One region of the Kosakonia sacchari SP1 genome, then DNA from elsewhere that is predicted to be linked to it. Evidence: predicted binding sites of a transcription regulator. Region 1 holds the regulator's gene; the other holds the start of a gene.
The links. Region 1 encodes PurR, which represses purine synthesis genes. Its sites were predicted from a motif close to CANGCAAACGTTTGCNTG; they were not measured.
Positions count from the first base shown of each region.

Region 2: a site for PurR is predicted at 4,664-4,681, ahead of purL (phosphoribosylformylglycinamidine synthase). Genes of this name have one in related genera too.

Region 1 covers NZ_CP007215.2:2,707,147-2,718,120, forward strand. Annotated here, with positions in the region: gene C813_RS35745 (TetR/AcrR family transcriptional regulator) at 49-645, shown strand; gene nemA (alkene reductase) at 702-1,796, shown strand; gene gloA (lactoylglutathione lyase) at 1,892-2,299, shown strand; gene rnt (ribonuclease T) at 2,392-3,045, shown strand; gene C813_RS35765 (Grx4 family monothiol glutaredoxin) at 3,084-3,428, opposite strand; gene C813_RS35770 (C40 family peptidase) at 3,768-4,598, shown strand; gene sodB (superoxide dismutase [Fe]) at 4,723-5,304, shown strand; gene C813_RS35780 (MFS transporter) at 5,359-6,528, opposite strand; gene cydH (cytochrome bd-I oxidase subunit CydH) at 6,697-6,786, opposite strand; gene purR (HTH-type transcriptional repressor PurR) at 7,084-8,109, shown strand; gene punR (DNA-binding transcriptional activator PunR) at 8,128-9,039, opposite strand; gene punC (purine nucleoside transporter PunC) at 9,152-10,348, shown strand; gene cfa (cyclopropane fatty acyl phospholipid synthase) at 10,657-10,974, shown strand, end outside.
Region 2 covers NZ_CP007215.2:1,260,481-1,271,454, reverse strand. Annotated here, with positions in the region: gene qseE (two component system sensor histidine kinase QseE/GlrK) at 1-149, opposite strand, end outside; gene purL (phosphoribosylformylglycinamidine synthase) at 686-4,573, opposite strand; gene mltF (membrane-bound lytic murein transglycosylase MltF) at 4,813-6,405, shown strand; partial or broken gene tadA (tRNA adenosine(34) deaminase TadA) at 6,425-6,953, opposite strand; gene yfhb (phosphatidylglycerophosphatase C) at 6,995-7,630, opposite strand; gene C813_RS29075 (MFS transporter) at 7,824-9,068, shown strand; gene C813_RS29070 (MurR/RpiR family transcriptional regulator) at 9,199-10,047, shown strand; gene C813_RS29065 (SGNH/GDSL hydrolase family protein) at 10,083-10,974, opposite strand, start outside.

The DNA.
Region 1 (10,974 bases):
CACTGTTCGCCACTTGCAACAGACCGATCGGTCTAGTAGAGTAGCGCGATGAGCAGAAATACTGAACATGACACGCGCGAACATTTACTGGCGACCGGCGAGCAGCTTTGCATGCATCGCGGGTTTACCGGTATGGGCCTGAGCGAACTACTGAAAACGGCGGAAGTGCCAAAAGGCTCTTTTTACCACTATTTTCGCTCCAAAGAGGCGTTCGGCGTGGCGTTACTTGAGCGTCACTATGCCGCTTATCACCAGCGGCTGGCGGCCCATTTCGCCAGCGGTCCGGGAAACTACCGCGACAGGTTGCTGGCGTATTATCAGGAGACGCTCCGGCAGTTTAGCCAACAGGGGATTATTAGCGGTTGCCTGACGGTGAAACTCTCAGCTGAAGTGTGCGATCTGTCGGAAGATATGCGTTCAGCAATGGACAAAGGGGCGCGCGGCGTTATCGCCCTGCTCGCGGATACGCTGGAAAACGGGCGTAACGATCGCAGCTTAACGTTTCAGGGCGAACCGCTAACGCAGGCGCAAGTGTTGTACTCCCTGTGGTTAGGTGCCAATTTGCAGGCCAAAATTTCGCGAAGCGCCCTGCCGCTGGAAAGCGCGCTGGCGCACGCAAACAACATCATCGCAACGCCTGTCTGATAGCAGGCATTTTTATTTCACTTTTTACTAGTCGACCGGTCTATTCAGGAGTTGTTATGTCCAGTAAATTATTTACGCCGCTGAAAGTGGGCGCGATTACCGTTCCAAACCGTGTTTTTATGGCGCCATTGACCCGACTGCGCAGCATTGAGCCGGGTGATATTCCTACCCCATTGATGGCGGAATATTATCGTCAGCGCGCCAGCTCCGGCCTGATTATCAGCGAAGCCACGCAAATCTCCGCCCAGGCGAAAGGCTATGCCGGCGCACCGGGTCTGCACAGCGCAGAACAAATCGCGGCATGGCAGAAAATCACCGATGCGGTGCATAGCGAAAACGGCCGTATCGCCGTACAGCTGTGGCACACCGGTCGTATCTCGCACAGCAGCCTGCAACCGGGTGGTGCCGCGCCGGTCGCACCGTCAGCCATCAACGCGGGAACACGTACCTCTCTGCGTGATGCCAACGGCAACGCCACGCGTGAAGACACCTCCACGCCGCGCGCGCTGGAAACCGATGAGATCCCGGGTATTGTTAATGATTCCCGCCAGGCCGTTGCCAATGCGCGCGACGCCGGGTTTGATCTGGTTGAGCTGCACTCGGCCCATGGTTATCTGTTGCACCAGTTCCTTTCACCGTCGGCGAACCAGCGTACCGACCAGTACGGCGGCAGCGTGGAAAATCGCGCGCGCCTGGTGCTGGAAGTGGTCGACGCGGTAAGCAAAGAGTGGGACGCAGAGCGCATTGGTATTCGCGTGTCTCCAATCGGTTCTTTCCAGAACATGGATAACGGCCCGAACGAAGAAGCCGATGCGTTGTATCTGATCGAAGAACTGGGCAAGCGCGGCATTGCTTACCTGCATATGTCAGAGCCGGACTGGGCAGGCGGCGAACCGTACACCGACGCTTTCCGTGAAAAAGTGCGCGCACGTTTCCACGGCCCGATCATTGGTGCAGGTGCCTATACCCCGGAAAAAGCAGAAGAGTTGATCGAGAAAGGTTTGATTGACGCGGTAGCTTTTGGTCGCGCTTATATCGCCAACCCGGACCTGGTGAAACGTCTGCAACTGAAAGCGGAACTGAACCCGCAGCGCCCGGAAAGCTTCTATGGCGGCGGCGCGGAAGGCTATACCGACTACCCTTCTCTGTGATCCTCTGATTGTTCATTGATAGCGGCGGGTCTGCGCCGCTATACTAAAATTGTGTTTCTATTCGGAACGTTAACACATTCATACAAGAGGACATTATGCGCTTACTTCACACCATGCTGCGCGTCGGCAACCTGCAACGCTCCATCGAATTTTATACTAACGTGCTGGGCATGAAGCTGCTGCGTACCAGTGAAAACCCGGAATATAAATATTCGCTGGCTTTCGTTGGCTACGGCCCGGAAAGCGAAGAAGCGGTGATTGAACTGACCTACAACTGGGGCGTGGAAAACTACGATCTGGGTAATGCTTACGGTCATATCGCGCTGAGCGTGGAAAACGCGGCGCAAGCTTGCGAAGCTATCCGCAACAACGGCGGTAATGTGACGCGTGAAGCGGGTCCAGTAAAAGGTGGAACCACGGTTATCGCCTTCGTTGAAGATCCGGACGGTTACAAAATCGAGCTGATCGAAGAGAAAGACGCCGGTAAAGGCCTGGGTAACTAATCCCCTTCGGGCGCGGTTTGCGCCCGCTGTTTTACATCCCTTCGTAAAATTTGCCATAATGCGCTGCCATTTTCCCGTATCAAGAGATCCTGATGTCCGATAACGCTCAACTGACTGGTCTGTGCGACCGTTTTCGCGGTTTTTACCCTGTGGTAATAGATGTTGAAACCGCCGGGTTTAACGCCAAAACTGACGCGCTGCTGGAAGTCGCCGCCATTACGCTGAAAATGGATGAACAAGGCTGGCTCATGCCCGACAGCACGCTGCATTTCCACGTTGAGCCTTTCGAAGGCGCGAATCTGCAACCCGAAGCGCTGGCCTTTAACGGTATTGATCCGAACAACCCGCTGCGTGGTGCGATAAGTGAGCATGACGCGCTGCACGCCATTTTTAAAATGGTGCGCAAAGGCATTAAAGATCAGGGTTGTAACCGCGCGATCATGGTGGCGCACAATGCGACATTCGATCACAGTTTTATGATGGCCGCTGCGGAGCGCGCTTCGCTGAAACGCAACCCGTTCCACCCGTTTGTCACCTTCGATACCGCGTCATTAAGCGGGCTGGCGCTAGGGCAGACAGTGCTGTCAAAAGCCTGTGGCGCGGCGGGCATCGCGTTTGACGCCTCGCAGGCGCACTCCGCACTGTACGATACAGAGCAAACCGCCCTGCTGTTTTGCGAAATCGTCAACCGCTGGAAGCGTCTCGGCGGCTGGCCGTTGCCCATCGCGGATGAAAATGAGGCATAAAAAAAGCGACCGTCAGGTCGCTTTTTTGTTGGCAGAAATTACTCTGCGTCCGGCTCGTCTTTATGTTTTGCCGCCGCTTCTTTAATAAGCGTCTGCAATTCACCGCGCTGATACATTTCAATCACGATATCGCAGCCGCCAACCAGTTCACCTTCAACCCACAGCTGCGGGAAGGTTGGCCAGTTAGCGTATTTCGGCAGTTCTGCACGAATATCCGGGTTTTGCAGAATGTCTACATAGGCAAAACGTTCACCGCATGCAGAGAGCGCTTGCACCGCCTGGGCGGAAAAACCGCAGCTTGGCAGCTTCGGAGAGCCTTTCATATACAGCAGAATTGGGTTTTCAGCGATCTGGCGCTGGATTTTTTCAAGTGTTGTGCTCATTGTCTTGCTTCCTTCAACTTCTTCTACGGCAGATGTTCGCCATTGTAACGGTTCAGAGGGGCATCGGAAAATAACATTTTGTTCACCGTTCATGATTTTATCGTCTGTCGGCAAAAGTTGCCTTAGGAATATGACTTAACTCAACTCGCCGTCCCGCTTGCTGCCTAACTCTTGCGCACATAGAAACGTTTTGCTGCTTTTTTTTGCGCTTGTTAACGAAACGAAGCTATAGATGCAAAAACAGTATTAACTTTTGGGGTTTTTATGGATTAGAATCGACGAGTTTTAAAAAACCATTTGCAGGCATATTAAATGCTTGCCCTAACAGGGGATTGCTCAGTGGCGCGGATACCAAAAGCTTCAATCACGCTCTGTGCTTTGTTGTTCACCACGCTTTCTTTCACGCCATTAGCGAGTGCCTCTGAACAGGCGCGAGCGTCAGCCGTGCAAAAAGCGCATCTGGCGAAAGCATCCGAACGTAAGAAAAAAAATACATCACAAAAGACATCAAAGAAAAACAGTCGCAGTCCGGCAGAAAAAACCACCAGCAAAAAAACAACGGAGAGCAAAAAAACTCCGGCAAACAAAAAAGTTACCACCAGCAAAAAAGCCAGCAAAATCACCTCGCGTCGTAATGCATCCAGCCCGTTAAAAACCACCGCTGTCACCTGGACTGAAAAATGTACGCCGCGCAAAGGACACAAGCCGCATTGTGTGAAGGTCAAAAGCACTAACGCCATCGCCGATGTGCATAAAGTTCGCATTCAGAAAGCCCAAAAAACCGCCATGTCCAAACTGATGAATCAGATTGGCAAGCCTTATCACTGGGGCGGCACCTCACCGAGCACCGGTTTCGATTGCAGTGGTCTGGTCTATTACGCATATAAGGATCTGGTGAAATTTCGTATTCCACGTACCGCCAATGAAATGTATCACCTGCGCGATGCATCGCCGGTGAATGTGGCGGAACTGGAGAGCGGCGATCTGGTGTTCTTCCGTACCCAGGGCCGTGGTACAGCCGATCACGTTGGCGTGTACGTCGGTAATGGTAAATTCATTCAGTCTCCGCGTAGCGGCCAGGATATTCAGGTCACCTCGCTGAGTGAAGATTACTGGCAGCGTCATTATGTCGGCGCGCGTCGCGTCGTGACGCCGAAAACCATTCGCTAACCCCTCACCTGCCGCATCGGCGGCAGGTAACTCCCTCTTTTGTGTGACCTTTCGATTTGCTACCCTAACCCGCACATCCAGTAGGGCTATTGGATGTCATTAAAATAATGAAAGGAGAATAGCAATGTCGTTTGAATTACCTGCATTACCGTATGCAAAAGACGCCCTGGCGCCGCATATCTCAGCCGAAACGCTGGAATACCACTATGGTAAACATCATCAGACGTATGTCACCAACCTCAACAACCTGATCAAAGGCAGCGCTTTTGAAGGTAAATCTCTGGAAGAGATTGTGAAAAGCAGCGAAGGCGGCGTGTTCAACAATGCCGCCCAGGTCTGGAACCATACCTTCTACTGGAACTGCCTGGCTCCGAATGCTGGCGGTGAACCGGCTGGTGAGCTGGCGGCGGCTATCGCCAAATCCTTCGGCAGCTTTGCCGAATTCAAAGCGCAATTCACCGATGCTGCGGTTAAAAACTTCGGTGCTGGCTGGACGTGGCTGGTGAAAAAAGCGGATGGCGCATTAGCCATTGTTTCAACGTCTAATGCGGGTACGCCGCTGACAAGCGACGCAACCCCGCTGTTAACCGTCGATGTGTGGGAACATGCGTATTACATCGATTATCGTAATGCGCGTCCGAACTACCTCGAACATTTCTGGGCGCTGGTAAACTGGTCATTCGTGGCCAAAAATTTAGCGGCATAAACGCGGCATAAAACAAAGGAGGGGCTAGCCCCTCCTTTTTTGCATTTGTGCTATTTATTCTGCTGCGGCACAGACACGTTCTGGCTGAGAGCGGCCAGAGAACAGCACCACCAGCAGACCCAGCCCGGCAATAATCGCCCCCATAACCGGGACGAAATCATAACCCAGCCCAGCGGAAATCACTGCTCCACCGGCTGCCGCGCCCAGCGCGTTACCGAGGTTAAAGGCACCGATATTGACTGAAGATGAAAGGCCAGGTGCTTCATGCGCAACGCGCATGACACGCATCTGCAACGGCGGAACCACCGCAAACGTCGCCGCGCCCCACACCACCATGCTGATGGCTGCGCCCACTTCACTGCGCGCCAGGAACGGGATCGCCAGCATGATGGCAATCAGCAGGATCAAAAAACCTTTCAGCGTGCCGGTGACCGAGCGATCCGCCAGTTTGCCGCCGAGATAGTTACCAATGGAGAAACCAACGCCAATCAACACCAGCATCGCCGTCACAAAAACGGGAGTGGCATCGGTAATGGTGTGCAGTACCGGCGCAATGTAGGTATACAGCGTGAACATGGCACCTGCGCCGAGCACAGTGGTCAGCAATGCGGACAACACTTGTGGGCGTACCAGTACCGACAGCTCTTTACGTACGTCCGGGCGCTCACCAGCACCACCTTTCGGCAACGAAAAGAACAGGCTCGCCATAGCAATCACACCCAGCCCGGCAGTGGCCATGAACGACATGCGCCAGCCAATGGTTTCACCCAGCCAGGTCGCGGCAGGTACACCGCCGATGTTAGCAATGGTCAGCCCCATAAACATGGTGGCGACTGCGCTGGCCTGCTTCTCTTTGGCAACCACGCTTGCTGCCACCACCGAACCAAGACCAAAGAAAGCGCCATGGTTCAGGCTAGTGACGATACGTGCCAGCATTAATGTGGTGTAATCCGGCGCGATCGCCGACAGCACGTTACCAAGCGTAAAAATTGCCATCAAAAAGATCAGGGCATTGCGTCTGCCGCGATGAGACAGCAACAACGTCATTAACGGCGCACCAACCATTACACCGATAGCGTAGGCGCTAATCAGCATCCCCGCTGCCGGAATAGAAACGTCAACGCCGCGGGCAATAACCGGCAGTAATCCCATCGGGGAAAACTCGGTAGTACCAATGCCGAAGGCGCCAATCGCCAGGGCAAGCAAAGGGAAATTAATTTTCATCTGTGACTCCAAAAAAGACATGCCGACTAGCGACCCTGTCGCTGAAGTCAAAAGTATGACAGCTATCACAAAAAACAGAAGTTAGCAGAATGACAAAAGATTATTGCAGAGGTGATAACAATAGCGGGGCAGAAAACCGAGGGAGAAGAGGCTCTCCCTCGCGATAGATCAATGCAGTGCAGCAGTCAGACCGCCGAAAACAATCAGGCTCAGAACGATGACGGTAGTGATTAAAGAATACTTCAGATCGGTGCTCATCAATTTTCCCCTTTTTAATTTCCCCACAAAAAGTGAGATAACGCATTTTTGCACAAATTATCTTAAAAATCTTGCGGGAATTCGCAGGAGAAACGTTTTAATACTTCCCCTTTTGCTCAAGATCAGACAAAATTCGACGCTAAATTTATTAGCGTACCGGCCATTGACTCCCCTCCTGACGTCCAGTGTCGTTTTCCCGGCGTACCGCACCCCCTTTGATGGGTACAGGGTGATTAAAGGCAAACGTTTACCTTAAGTATTATCAGGAGCTTATGATATGGTCTGGAGTGATATCTGATGGCAACGATTAAAGACGTAGCGAAACGAGCAAACGTTTCCACTACAACCGTATCACATGTAATTAACAAGACCCGTTTCGTCGCCGAAGAGACGCGCAACGCCGTGTGGGCAGCGATTAAAGAGCTGCACTATTCCCCCAGCGCTGTCGCCCGCAGCCTGAAAGTGAATCACACAAAATCGATCGGTTTGCTGGCTACCAGCAGTGAAGCGGCCTACTTTGCTGAAATTATTGAAGCCGTAGAGAAAAAGTGCTTCCAGAAGGGTTACACCCTGATCCTTGGCAATGCCTGGAATAGCCTCGAAAAACAGCGTGCTTACCTGTCGATGATGGCGCAAAAGCGTGTCGATGGCTTGCTGGTAATGTGTTCAGAATACCCGGAATCGCTGTTGAACATGCTGGAAGAGTACCGCCATATTCCGATGGTCGTGATGGACTGGGGCGAAGCGAAGGCCGACTTTACGGACTCCGTTATTGATAACGCCTTCGAAGGCGGTTATATGGCCGGTCGCTACCTTATTGATCGCGGACACCGCGATATTGGTGTGATCCCAGGCCCTCTGGAGCGTAACACTGGCGCTGGCCGTCTGGCTGGCTTTATGAAAGCGATGGAAGAAGCCCTTATCACCGTGCCGGAAAACTGGATCGTACAGGGCGATTTCGAGCCGGAATCCGGCTATCGCGCGATGCAGCAAATCCTCGGTCAGGCGCATCGCCCTACTGCGGTGTTTTGCGGTGGCGACATTATGGCGATGGGCGCGCTGTGTGCTGCCGATGAGATGGGTTTACGCGTACCGCAGGATATTTCCCTGATTGGTTATGACAATGTGCGTAACTCACGCTTCTTCACTCCGGCATTAACCACGATTCACCAGCCGAAAGATTCGCTGGGAGAAACGGCGTTTACCATGCTGCTTGATCGCATCGTCAACAAGCGCGAGGAGTCGCAGTCTATCGAAGTGCATCCGCGCCTGGTCGAGCGTCGCTCAGTGGCCGATGGCCCGTTCCGCGATTATCGCCGCTAATCGCTTATTACGGAGCCGTTAATTCGGCTCCCTTAACCATTCGTCATTCAGCGTTTCACTGTCCCCAAGATATTCCAGCAGCCAGTTTAACGCCGGGGAAGCCTCATTTTGTTGCCACGTCAGGCAGCACGCCGCGTCCGGGAAGGGGTTTTCCAGGTTCAGCGCGACCCAGTCACCGCTGTCGAGCCGCGGGCGGGCAAAGTGTGCCGGCACCATTCCCACGCACAGCCCTGCAGATAAGCACGCCTCCGACGACGCCCAATCAGGGACAATCACGCGTTTCTGATTATCCAGCAGCCAGGTAATACGTTTCGGCAACGAGCGGGACGTATCTTCCTGGATAAGTGAAGGCCAGTTGCGCAAGGTATCGTCGCTGAGCGGACCTGCCAGTGACGCCAGCGGATGACGACTGGAAACCACGCATTTCCAGCTCAGCATTCCCATATCGCGAAACGCATAACGCCCACCTACGGGGATGGCCTGCGTTGCGCCGATCGCCAGCTCAACCCGCCCGTCAGCAAGCGCATCCCAGACACCGTTAAAGACTTCCTGGTAAACCTGCAACTCAACATCACTGAAATGGCGATAGAAATCGACGATCAATTGCCGGGTACGTTCAGGTTTTACGATGTTGTCGACGGCAATTGCCAGTTGCCCGCGCCAGCCGTTGGCGATTTGCTGGCACTGCTGACGGGTGATCTGCATTTTTTTGATAACAGCTCGCCCTTCTTTCAAAAACCAGACCCCGGCAGGCGTGAGCTCAACATCACGATGGCGGCGTTCAAACAGCGGAACAGCCAGCCACTCCTCAAGCTGTCGCACGGTATAGCTCACCGCAGAAGGTACACGGTGTAACTCCTGCGCCGCGACGCTAAAACTGCCATTGCGCGCGACAGCATCAACCACTTCCAGTGAATATTCTGACCACATAATCTGCCTGCAAAAATTTTGAAACCACTACGCAAATATTAGCGTTTCACAAGCGCTAATGCACTCCTTACACTCGACAGCCCTGATTACCTGCAATTAAAGAGAAACACTAATGCAACCTGGCAACGGATTTTTAGTCTGGCTCGCGGGATTAAGCGTGCTCGGCTTTTTAGCCACTGATATGTACCTCCCCGCCTTCAGCGCGATACAGCAAGATTTACACACATCGTCTGCGGTGGTTAGCGCAACCTTAAGCCTGTTTCTGGCGGGCTTTGCCATTGCGCAACTGGTATGGGGGCCACTATCAGATCGCTATGGCCGCAAGCCGGTGTTGCTGGCCGGGCTGGCGATTTTCGCGCTGGGGTGTCTGGGAACATTATGGGTACGCGATGCAACCCTGTTGCTGGTGCTGCGCTTTGTGCAAGCGGTAGGCGTCTGCGCCGCGACAGTAAGCTGGCAGGCGCTGGTGACGGATAACTATCCCGCGCATCGCGTCAATCGCATCTTCGCCACCATTATGCCGCTCGTTGGTTTAACACCCGCTCTGGCACCGCTGCTGGGAGCCTGGATCCTTGCGCATTTCAACTGGCAGGCCATTTTCGCCACCTTACTGGCGATCACAGTGATTCTGATGATCCCGGCATGGCGACTGAAAGCACCGGCGAATAAGATTGAGCACCACGAACAATCGCTGACCTTTATGGATCTGCTGCGCGCCCGGGACTATCGCGGGAATGTGATTATCTATGCCGCCTGCTCGGCCAGTTTCTTCGCCTGGCTGACCGGTTCGCCGTTTATTCTTCACGAAATGGGTTATGGCCCATCGGTTATTGGCCTCAGTTATGTGCCGCAAACCATCGCCTTTTTGGTGGGCGGTTACGGTTGCCGTGCCGCGTTGCAGAAATGGCAGGGTTTTCGCTTGCTGCCGTGGCTGCTGGGGGCTTTCGCGTTAAGTGTCCTCGCCACCTGGGCCGTCGGTTTTATGTCGGACGTGTCGCTGACCGCGCTACTCATCCCCTTCTGCTTTATGGCAATGGCCAATGGCGCGATTTACCCTATCGTGGTCGCGCAGGCGCTGCGCCCATTCCCGCAGGCCACCGGTCGCGCAGCCGCCTTGCAGAATACGCTACAACTGGGGTTATGTTTCCTGGCAAGTCTGGTCGTTTCGTGGCTTATCGCCACACCACTGCTGACGACGACCAGTGTTATGGTGTCAATGGTGTTGCTGGTCGCGTTGGGTTATCGGCTTCAGCGCCGCACTCAGGATGAACGGGCGGATAAAGAGGTTGTGGCTCACTCGTCGCATTAGCATTAATAGTTGCGCAAGCGACTATCAATAACTCAGCGGTTAGCTTGCTAATGGCTTTTTATTGAATCACCGGATTTTGGCGCCTATACTCATTTTCGGCTGTTTGATAAATACGATAAATATTATGCATTAACGGGTACCGGATTGTACCCGTTTACCCATGGAAGGCCTTTCGGCAAGGGTCCTCTCCCTTCCTCTGTTCTACGTCGGATATCAGCCTCACGGTGAAAACCGTGAGATTTCTCACAAGCCTGAAAAAGCGTCTACGCTCTTTGAAGGTTCTGATCACTGCGAGTGATGGAGAAGTTATGAGTTCATCGTGTATAGAAGAAGTTAGCGTACGGGATGACAATTGGTTCCGTATAGCAAACGAACTGCTGGGTCGCGCAGGTATTCGCGTCAACGGTCCCGCAGCGTCAGATATTCAGGTGAAAAACCCTGATTTTTTCAAACGCGTTTTACAGGAAGGCTCGCTCGGACTCGGCGAAAGTTATATGGACGGCTGGTGGGATTGCCCCCGCCTGGACATATTCTTTACCAAAGTTCTGCGCGCCGGGCTGGAAAACCAACTTCCGCACCATCTCAAAGACACACTCCGCATTGCCGGAGCAAGATTATTTAATCTG
Region 2 (10,974 bases), 1.4 Mb from region 1:
GTGCGGTTGGTCTGCAACGCCTGTGCGCTAAGTGCGTTCAGGCTTTGCCACGCCTGCCACGCCAGTACCAGCAGCGGCAACAGAATTAACAAAAACGCCATCATGACCAGTTGGCGAAGCGAGCGGGGGAAAACAGGCCAGCGTTTCAATGCAGTTCTCTCGCAAAAAAAGATAGGGAGATGCTAACTGATTTACCAAAAGCCAGAAACAACAAAGCCGGGTATTAACCCGGCTTTGTTATGAAATTAGGCGGTGCCTAACTCGACGTTTCGCCCGATGTCTGATAAAGCAGTGCAATAATCAGCAGGTGGACGGCAGGCACCTTTACGTGCGTCATTCGAAGTTTATGTAGCGCGTCCCGAAGGGGCTGACATAAGAAGGTGAATGAGCCACTGCTTAATATTATGCAGATATTGTGCCAACATGCCAATAAATATCTTAACCAATTGATTATAATGAATTTTATATTTTAAAAATTAAAATGTGATGTGCTTATCATTTCAACAACCTGTCGCTATTCAGCAACACACTGATAGCATCAAAAATAAAGTATTTATAATCAATAAATTAAATGTCGCTTTTTGGAGACACCGCTTGATACCTTATGTCGGGAAATGCCGACACTTTTGCTCAGGTGAAAAAAAAGCCCTCTTACAAAGAAGAGGGCTTATTGATAATGGCGAAATTAACCCAGTTGTTTACGGGCGTTGCGGAATATACGCATCCACGGGCTATCTTCGCCCCAGTTTTCCGGGTGCCAGGAGTTGGAAACAGTGCGGAATACGCGCTCCGGGTGCGGCATCATAATAGTTACGCGCCCGCTTTCGCTGGTGACAGCCGTAATGCCGTTCGGTGAGCCGTTCGGGTTCGCCGGGTAAGTTTCCGTCACGGCCCCGCTGTTATCGACGTAGCGCAACGCCACCAGCCCTTTGCTTTCCAGCTGCGCCAGATGCGCGCCATCACGCACTTCCACGCGACCTTCGCCATGGGAAACGGCGATTGGCATCTGCGAGCCAACCATACCGCTCAACAGCAGCGACGGGCTTTGCGTCACTTCCACCAGGCTGAAGCGCGCTTCAAAGCGGTCAGAGTGGTTACGCACAAAGCGCGGCCACAGCTCGCTCCCCGGGATCAGTTCACGCAGGTTAGACATCATCTGACAACCGTTACACACGCCCAGCGCCAGTGTTTGCGGACGGTGGAAGAAGGTTTCGAACTCATCGCGCACGCGTTCGTTGAACAGAATCGATTTCGCCCAACCCTCGCCCGCACCCAGCACATCGCCATACGAGAAGCCGCCGCAGGCCACCAGCGCCTGGAAATGCTCAAGGCCAGTGCGCCCTGCCAGCAAGTCGCTCATATGCACGTCAATGGCATCAAAACCGGCGCGATGGAACGCAGCAGCCATTTCAACGTGCGAGTTAACGCCTTGTTCACGCAGCACAGCCACTTTCGGCCGTGCGCCGGTAGCAATGAACGGCGCGGCGATATCGTCGTTGATATCAAAAGAGAGTTTCACGTTGAGGCCCGGATCGTTGTCATTGGCTTTCGCCTGATGCTCCTGATCCGCACACTCCGGGTTATCACGCAGGCGCTGCATCTGCCAGGTGGTTTCCGCCCACCACATACGCAGCTGAGTGCGGCTTTCGCTGAACACCGCCTGACCATCAGCTTCAATGACAAAGCGATCGCCTACGACAGCACTACCAAGATAGTGAACGCAATCACCCAAGCCGTAAGCCGTCAGCACGCTTTCTACCGCTTCGCGATCGGCCGCGCGCACCTGAATCACCGCGCCCAGCTCTTCATTAAATAACGCCGCCAGACGATCCTGGCCCAGAGACGCGATATCAACGTTGATACCACAGTGACCGGTAAAGGCCATCTCTGCCAACGTAACCAGCAAGCCGCCATCGGAGCGATCGTGATAGGCCAGCAGTTTACGGTCCGCCACCAGCGCCTGGATAGCATCAAAAAAACCTTTCAGTTGTTCGACATTACGCACATCGGCTGGTTTATCACCCAATTGACGGTAAACCTGGGCCAGCGCAGTGGCGCCCAGCGCGTTATTGCCATTACCCAGGTCAATCAGCAGCAGGGCGTTATCTTCCGTGGAAAGCTGCGGAGTAACCGTGCCGCGGACATCTTCAACACGGGCAAACGCGGTGATGACCAGTGACAGCGGCGAGGTCATTTCGCGCTGCTCGCTGCCTTCCTGCCAGCGGGTTTTCATCGACATTGAGTCTTTGCCCACCGGAATCGTCAGCCCCAGAGCCGGACAAAGCTCTTCACCCACCGCTTTCACGGCGGCATACAGCCCGGCGTCTTCGCCTGGATGCCCGGCAGCGGCCATCCAGTTTGCCGACAGCTTAATGCGTTTGATATCGCCAATCTGCGTCGCGGCGATGTTAGTGAGCGCTTCACCCACCGCCAGACGGGCGGAAGCAGCGAAGTCCAGCAGCGCAACCGGCGCACGTTCGCCCAGTGCCATCGCTTCACCGTAGTAGCTGTCGAGGCTGGCGGTCGTTACCGCGCAGTTCGCCACCGGGATCTGCCACGGCCCCACCATTTGATCACGCGCGACCATACCGGTCACCGTGCGGTCGCCGATGGTCACAAGGAAGGTTTTTTCTGCCACGGTTGGCAGGTGCAGCACGCGGTTAACCGCATCGGCAATGGAAATGCCCTGCACGTTCAGCGCTTCGCCAGCCGCCTGACGAGACGAGACGTCGCGGGTCATCTTCGGCGTTTTACCCAGCAACACATCCAGCGGCATGTCTATCGGCTGATCGTTAAAGTGATTATCGTTGAGCGTCAGGTGCTGCGCTTGCGTCGCTTCACCAATCACAGCGTAAGGCGCGCGCTCGCGGCGGCACAACTCGTCAAACAGCGCCAGTTGATCGGCGGCAACTGCCAGCACATAGCGCTCCTGCGATTCGTTACACCAGATTTCCAGCGGGCTCATTCCCGGCTCATCGCTCAGAATATCGCGCAGCTCAAAACGGCCACCGCGCCCACCATCGCTCACCAGCTCCGGCATGGCGTTAGAAAGACCACCCGCGCCAACGTCGTGAATAAAGAGGATTGGGTTGGCATCGCCCAGCTGCCAGCAGCGGTCGATAACCTCCTGGCAACGACGCTCCATCTCCGGGTTGTCGCGCTGTACGGAGGCAAAATCGAGATCGGCGTCGGACTGACCAGAAGCCATTGACGACGCCGCGCCGCCGCCCAGACCGATATTCATCGCCGGGCCACCCAGCACGATCAGTTTCGCGCCAACGGTGATTTCACCTTTCTGCACGTGATCGGCACGGATGTTGCCGATGCCGCCCGCCAGCATGATCGGTTTGTGGTAGCCGCGCAGCTCTTCGCCGTTGTGGCTATTCACTTTCTCTTCATAAGTACGGAAGTAGCCGTTCAGCGCTGGACGACCAAATTCATTGTTGAACGCCGCGCCGCCCAGCGGGCCATCGGTCATGATATCCAGCGCCGTGACGATACGATCCGGTTTACCGAAATCCTCTTCCCACGGCTGTTCAAAGCCCGGAATACGCAGGTTGGAAACAGAAAAGCCCACCAGCCCCGCTTTTGGCTTCGCGCCACGGCCAGTTGCGCCTTCGTCGCGGATCTCGCCGCCGGAGCCTGTCGCCGCACCCGGCCACGGCGAAATCGCCGTCGGGTGGTTGTGGGTTTCCACTTTCATAAGAATATGCGCCGGTTCCTGATGGTAGTCGTAACGCCCTTCCCCGCGATCGGCGAAGAAGCGGCCCACCTCGGAACCTTCCATCACCGCGGCGTTATCTTTATAGGCCGACAGCACGAAATCCGGCGTTTGCTCGAAGGTGTTTTTGATCATTTTGAACAGCGACTTCGGCTGCTGCTTGCCATCAATCACCCAGTCGGCGTTGAAAATTTTGTGGCGGCAGTGCTCAGAGTTCGCCTGCGCGAACATATAAAGCTCGATGTCGTTCGGATTGCGCCCCAGGCGGGTAAACGCTTCTTGCAGGTAGTCGATTTCGTCTTCCGCCAGCGCAAGCCCCAGACGCAGGTTGGCGTCAATCAGCGCCTGACGGCCTTCACCGAGCAGGTCCACGCTCTGTACCGGCGCAGGCTGATGGTGCTCAAACAGGCGTTCGGCGTCTGCTTGTGAGGTGAATACGCTCTCCATCATGCGGTCATGCAGCTCTGCGGCAACGTCGTTCCACTGAGCGTCAGTCAGCCCGCTTGCCTCAACGTAATAGGCGAGGCCGCGCTCAAGGCGATTGATTTTGTTGAGGCCGCAGTTGTGAGCGATATCGGTGGCTTTAGAAGACCAGGGAGAGATGGTGCCGGGACGAGGAGTGACGAGCAGTAATTTTCCGGTCGGGGTATGGCTGCTAAGGCTTGGGCCGTATTTCAGCAGACGCTGGAGCCGCGCGTATTCATCTTCTGTCAGCCCATCATTGAGATCGGCGAAGTGAGCGTATTCGGCGTAAATGTTGCTTACCGGGAGGTTGGCAGCCTGAAAACGTGCCAGCAGTTTGTTGATACGGAAAGCGGACAATGCAGGCGAACCACGCAGAATTTCCATCATAAGTCTCTCGTCTTCGATTACGAAGCGTCGGGGACGCTTTAAGTGTGCACCAGGGGAAAACGGGCGTCATTATAGAGAATCCTGCGCGCCGACGAAACCGTTTGCGTCGAAATAAAATCGCCGTCAATTTTTAACAATAGCTGTCGCCGAATGCTCTAATTAGTTGCCAACTGGCGTTTTGTTGCGCAGAATGCCGCTCAATCACCGACAAACCTTACTGTTATCATCACGAGAACCTTCTGAGGCAAAGCACGGCGCAGAGAATTAACTCCTTGAAAAAATTTAAGATTAATTATCTGCTCATCGGCATTGTCACCCTGCTGCTGGCAGCGGCCCTGTGGCCTTCTATCCCCTGGTTCGGCAAAGCCGACAATCGCATCGCGGCGATCAAAGCTCGTGGGGAGCTGCGCGTCAGTACGGTCGCCACACCGCTGACGTACAACACCATTGATGGCAAAACGTATGGGCTGGATTACGATCTTGCGCAGCATTTCGCCGATTACCTTGGCGTCAAACTGAAAGTCACGGTACGGCAGAATATCAGCCAACTGTTTGACGACCTTGATAATGACGACGCCGATATGCTCGCCGCCGGGTTGGTCTACAACAGCGAGCGGGTGAAAAACTACCAAACCGGGCCAGTCTACTACTCCGTTTCTCAGCAACTGGTGTACCGCGTGGGCAGCTATCGACCGCGCACGCTGGAATCCGTGAATGCCAGCCAGTTAACCATCGCTCCCGGTCATGTCGCGCTGGACGATCTGCGTGAAATAAAAGAGAAAAAGTACCCGGAGTTAAGCTGGACAGTGGATGAAAAGCTCGGCACGACCGCGCTGCTGCAACAGGTGGTCGACGGGAAACTGAGCTACACCGTCGCCGATTCGGTCGCCATTAGCCTGTTCCAGCGCGTACATCCCGAGCTGGCGGTGGCGCTGGATATTACCGATGAGCAACCCGTTACCTGGTTTAGCAAGCGTGATGACGATAATACGCTGTCGGCTGCGATGCTCGATTTTTTTAATAATATGAATGAAGATGGCACGCTTGCGCGACTGGAGGAGAAATATCTCGGCCACGGCGAGGATTTTGACTATGTCGACACGCGTACCTTCTTACGCGCCGTCGATAGCGTACTGCCGGATCTGCAACCGCTGTTTGAAAAATACGCCCAGGCGATCGACTGGCGATTATTAGCGGCCATCTCTTATCAGGAATCACACTGGGATTCCCAGGCCACCTCACCCACCGGCGTTCGCGGCTTGATGATGTTGACGCGCAATACGGCGCAGAGCTTAGGTTTAAGCGATCGTACTGATGCCGAGCAAAGCATCAGCGGCGGCGCGCGTTACCTGGTGGACATGATGAGCAAAGTGCCGGACACCGTTCCGCAGGATGAAAAGATCTGGTTCGCGCTGGCGGCTTACAATATGGGCTACGCACATATGCTGGATGCCCGTGCATTAACGGCGAAGACGAAAGGCAACCCGGACAGTTGGGCGGACGTAAAACAACGCTTACCGCTTTTAAGCCAGAAACAGTACTACAGCAAGCTGACGTACGGTTACGCCCGCGGGCATGAAGCCTATGCCTATGTAGAAAATATTCGTAAGTATGAAATTAGCCTGGTCGGTTATTTGCTGGAAAAAGAGAAAGAAGCAGCAAAAGCGCTGAAGCTGGCGAAGAGTTACCCGGCGGTATCGACCGAGGAGCTAAATCGCCCGGCTTATGGCGTTCTGCCCTTTAGCGCGTTAACCGCTAATGAAGCTTTTCCGCGTAACCCGCTACTGGTATCCGACGCGCTGGTGCAAAACCCGCTGAAAGTGAACCGCTAGCGCTTCGCGCCACCAGGCTCTAGAAAGCTGTGGGATCGCCTGCCGGTTTTTTCAGGTTTTTTTTCTCCAGCCGACGCTGGCGGAAGAAATCGCTCAGCATCGCAGCGCATTCGTCGCGTAACACGCCTTCGGTTATTTCCACCCGATGGTTCATGCCCGGATGGTGCAACACATCAATTAGCGATCCCGCCGCGCCGGTTTTCGCATCCCGCGCGCCAAAGACCAGTTGCCCGATACGGCTGTGCACCATGGCCCCCGCGCACATGACGCATGGCTCCAGCGTGACATATAAAGTGGTATCAATAAGACGGTAGTTTTGCAGCACCAGACCGCCCTGGCGCAACGCCATAATTTCCGCATGCGCGGTAGGATCGTGGCGACCAATCGGCCGGTTCCAGCCTTCGCCAATCACCTGACCGTTATGCACCAGCACCGCGCCAACCGGCACTTCGCCCTCTTCCCAGGCGCGTTTCGCCAGGGTGAGCGCATGACGCATCCAGACGTCGTGATTCAGTTCAGGAATGGACAAAGCGAGTTACTCCAGTAATTCAGGCGGAGCGCATTATACACAGCCGTTATCGGTTCGACACTACTCCAGCTGCTGCAAGTCGCCACGCGGCGTCACGCGCCAGCGGTGCTGGCAAAAATAGAGCAACGGGTTATCTTGCTTGCTGTCGCTGTAGCCGCTGTAGAGGCGCAACGGTGTACCGATTTTGCGTTCAAGCTGGGCGACTTTTTCATGGCCGAGGCAACGCATAGTCAGCACCCAACCACCGTAGCGACGGCTGATTTGACTGGCTATCAAATTAACGCGCGGGAGCCAGGGAGTATCAAAATAGACCTGCTCCACCAGCGGCTGCGGCGAGCCGGTAATTAACCAGATATCCGCATCGGATGCCGCCAGGTAGTTGGTTAACCGCGTTTGCACAACCGGGAAGGCGGTAACATGCTCACGAAACCAGCTGACAAATTTCTGCTGCAACGTGTTCAGATGGCGTTCGCTATGGCCAAACGTGCAGCCCCACAGCAGCAAGCTCATTGGCCAGCGCGCGGCGCGTCCTTTGAGTAATAATCCGCCCGCAATCACCGGCAACAAAGGCAGCACCAGCAACGCATTTAACGGCTGATGACGCAAAACGTAACGCAGAAACGTGCCAAACATATCCTGCTGATGCAGGGTTCCATCAAGATCAAAAAAGACGACGCGGCGCTCGCTGTTAGCCAAATGGGAGTCCTCTGTTGGTTAACCTTCGACCGCCGGGCCTCTCCTTCTGGCGATCGCTCTTTCAATAGCCTAACAGATAGACCTTCACTTTTCCGGTAACAATCGGTCACCGATACCTGTAATAATCAGCGGCTATATTAGCCAGCCAGGGATGATTTACACTGGCCCGAACCTTTAATTCACCGCGATCCTGATGACAACACAACATACACGCGCCTTTCACTTTGCCCCGTTTCGCCATCTGTTTTTTGCCCGTCTGCTGACGGTACTCGGTAACGGCATCGCCCCTATTGCGCTGGCTTTTGCGGTACTGGACATTGGCGGTTCCGCCACCGAGCTCGGTATAGTGGTGGCTGCACGTTCGCTGTTTAACGTGGCGTTTTTACTGGTGGGCGGCGTACTGGCCGATCGCTATTCACGTAGCCGGGTGCTGGTGTTGTCGTCGCTGGTCGCAGCCTGTTCGCAGGGCGTTGTCGCCTGGCTGGTGCTGGACGGTTCAGCGACGGTGATGCTCCTGGCGATACTCGGAACAATTAACGGCGCAGCGGCGGGGATCGCGCTGCCGGCGTCGTCCGCGCTGGTACCACAAACGGTGCCAGCGCATAACCTGCGCGAAGCCAATGCCTTTATCCAGCTTGGTATTTATAGCGGAACGGTCGTCGGCGCGTCGCTCGGTGGCATCCTCACCAGCGCCGTCGGGCCTGGCTGGGGCCTGGCGATTGACGCGCTGGGCTTTGCCGCCTCGGCTCCGCTTTATCTGGCCATTCGCATGGGAGCCATTCAGGAGACAGCGGCGCAAAGCAATATCCTGCAAGATCTGCGCGATGGCTGGAAAGAGTTCATCAGCCGCGCCTGGGTGTGGGCCATTGTCGTGCAGTTCACCATTATTAATGCCGCATTCAGCGGGGTGGTGATGGTGCTCGGCCCGATCATTGCCGATGCCTCGTTTGGTCGCACGCGTTGGGGAGTGATTGTCGCCGCGCAGAGCGTTGGTTTGATTGTCGGTTCCTTCCTCGCGCTGCGCTGGCGTCCGCGACGCGACCTGTTTATCGGTGTGATGCTGGTTGCCGTATGCGCGGTGCCGATCTATCTCCTCAGTCAAAATGTTTCAACCGCGTGGTTGCTGGCGGCGTTTTTCCTCGCAGGCGTCAGTTTCGGCCTGTTCGGCGTAGCGTGGGCGCAGTCATTACAAACACATATCCCGCCGGAGAAGCTGGCACGTGTTTATGCCTACGACGCAATGGGGTCATTTATCGCCATTCCGGTTGGTGAGCTGGCCGCCGGGCCACTGGCGACGCACTTCGGTAGCAGCAACGTGCTGATCGCCTCGGCAATCGCGGTGGTCATTGCCTGCGCAGGTGCCAGTTTTATTCCGGCAATTCGTCTGCTCGATAATTCACCGAAGGTTAAACAACGCGGCCTCAGCGGATCCTCTTGATCGCTGTCAAAACCCATTCAGGGATATTTTGTGCTAAAAGAATTTTTAATTCATAATCGCAATCTATTACTGGAATATAAAATTCATTCATCGGCAAAATATCGCGGATGGGTTTGCTCCCGGAGATCTTATGAATTGTCTAATCCGCATTCGCCAGCGCTACCCAGGCCTTGCGCAGAGCGATAAAAAGCTGGCGGAATTTCTGCTGGAAAACCCCGATCGCGCACGCCATTTGAGTTCGCAACAACTGGCCGCCGAAGCAGGTGTCAGCCAGTCAAGCGTCGTGAAATTTGCCCAGAAGATGGATTTTAAAGGCTTTCCGGCGATGAAGCTGGCGATCAGCGAGGCGTTAGCCAGCAATAGCAACCCGTGGTCTGTGCCGGTGCATAACCAGATCCGTGGCGATGATCCGCTGCGGGTGGTGGGCGAAAAGCTGATTAAAGAGTACCAGAGCGCCATGCATGCCTCGCTCGATGTCAACAGCGAGGAGAAACTGCTGGAGAGCGTGCGGCTGCTGCGCGAAGCACGGCGCATTATCCTGACGGGTATCGGCGCTTCCGGGCTGGTCGCGCGAAATTTTGGCTGGAAACTGATGAAAATCGGCGTTAACGCCGTGGTCGAGCAGGATATGCATGCGCTGCTGGCAACCGTGCAGGCGATGGAGCCGGGCGATCTGTTGCTGCCGGTCTCTTATAGCGGTGAACGCCGTGAAATCAACATGGCGGCCGATGAGACACTGCGCGTTGGCGGCAAGATCCTCGCCATAACCGGCTTCACGCCGAACGCGTTACAGCAGCGAGCCACGCACTGCCTGTACACCATCGCCGAAGAGCAAGCGACACGCAGCGCGGCGATTTCTTCCACCAGCGCGCAAATGATGCTCACGGATTTGCTGTTTATGGCGCTGGTGCAACAGGATCTTGAGCATGCGCCGGAGCGTATTCGCCATAGCGAAGAGCTGGTGAAAAAACTGGTGTAGCCTCCCCGCCCTGGCGGACGAGGAGCTTTAGCGCGTTACTCGCCGCCGTTGGTCAGATGTTGCACTATCTCCTCACGTATCATTTCTGCGAGCAGAGCATGGGTTTTGGTGGTCGGGTGCATATTGTCCCAGAAAACAAACGCCCCGTTCGCCGCTTTACATGTCTGCTTCACCGCAACGCCTGTGGCGTAAGAGATGCCCGAAGCGGAGATATCCAGGCAAGTTTCGCTGGTATTAACAAAGCCATATTTACCGCTTTCACTGAGCAGATCATTAAATGCGCTATCCAGTTTGACGGTGAAAAAATTCGCTTTCGGGTACGCGGTGCGTAATTCGCCGAGCAGTTGGTTCAACTGCTGGTTAAAATTCTCTGATTTGTTTTTTAGCGCCTCTTTTTCCGCTGGTGTCCACGTAGCGACATTGGGAATGACGGAAAAGTCAGGCAGCCTGAAAATCGCGATATGCTGCGCGCCCAATGCCGCCAGACGCGCCAGCTGTACGCGATACGTAGCGATGATATCGTCCGGCATTTTTGCACCAGTGATAAAATCATTACCGCCAAACAGCACCGTAAACAGTGTCTGCGCGATGTTATAGTTCTCTGTTTTACCCAGGTAAGCACTGAAAGAATCCAGCTGCTTGTCAAAACCGTTAAATAACGGTTTCTCACCGCTTTCCGCATTGGCTGTCGCCCAAACGTAGCCCGGTAAATTCAGCGAACCGGTCAAATATTCGTGCCAGACTTTGCCATTAGAAAAATGACCAACAAACCACGATGCGTGATTTGGAACCGTGCCATACGAGCCGTTATAAACATTAATCGTATCGCTAAGGCTGTCGCCAAATATGACCATGCGATCAATTTTATTATTGCCGAACATTATCGCCGGTTGTGCCTGCCCCTGATGCCAAATCATATAAAACCAG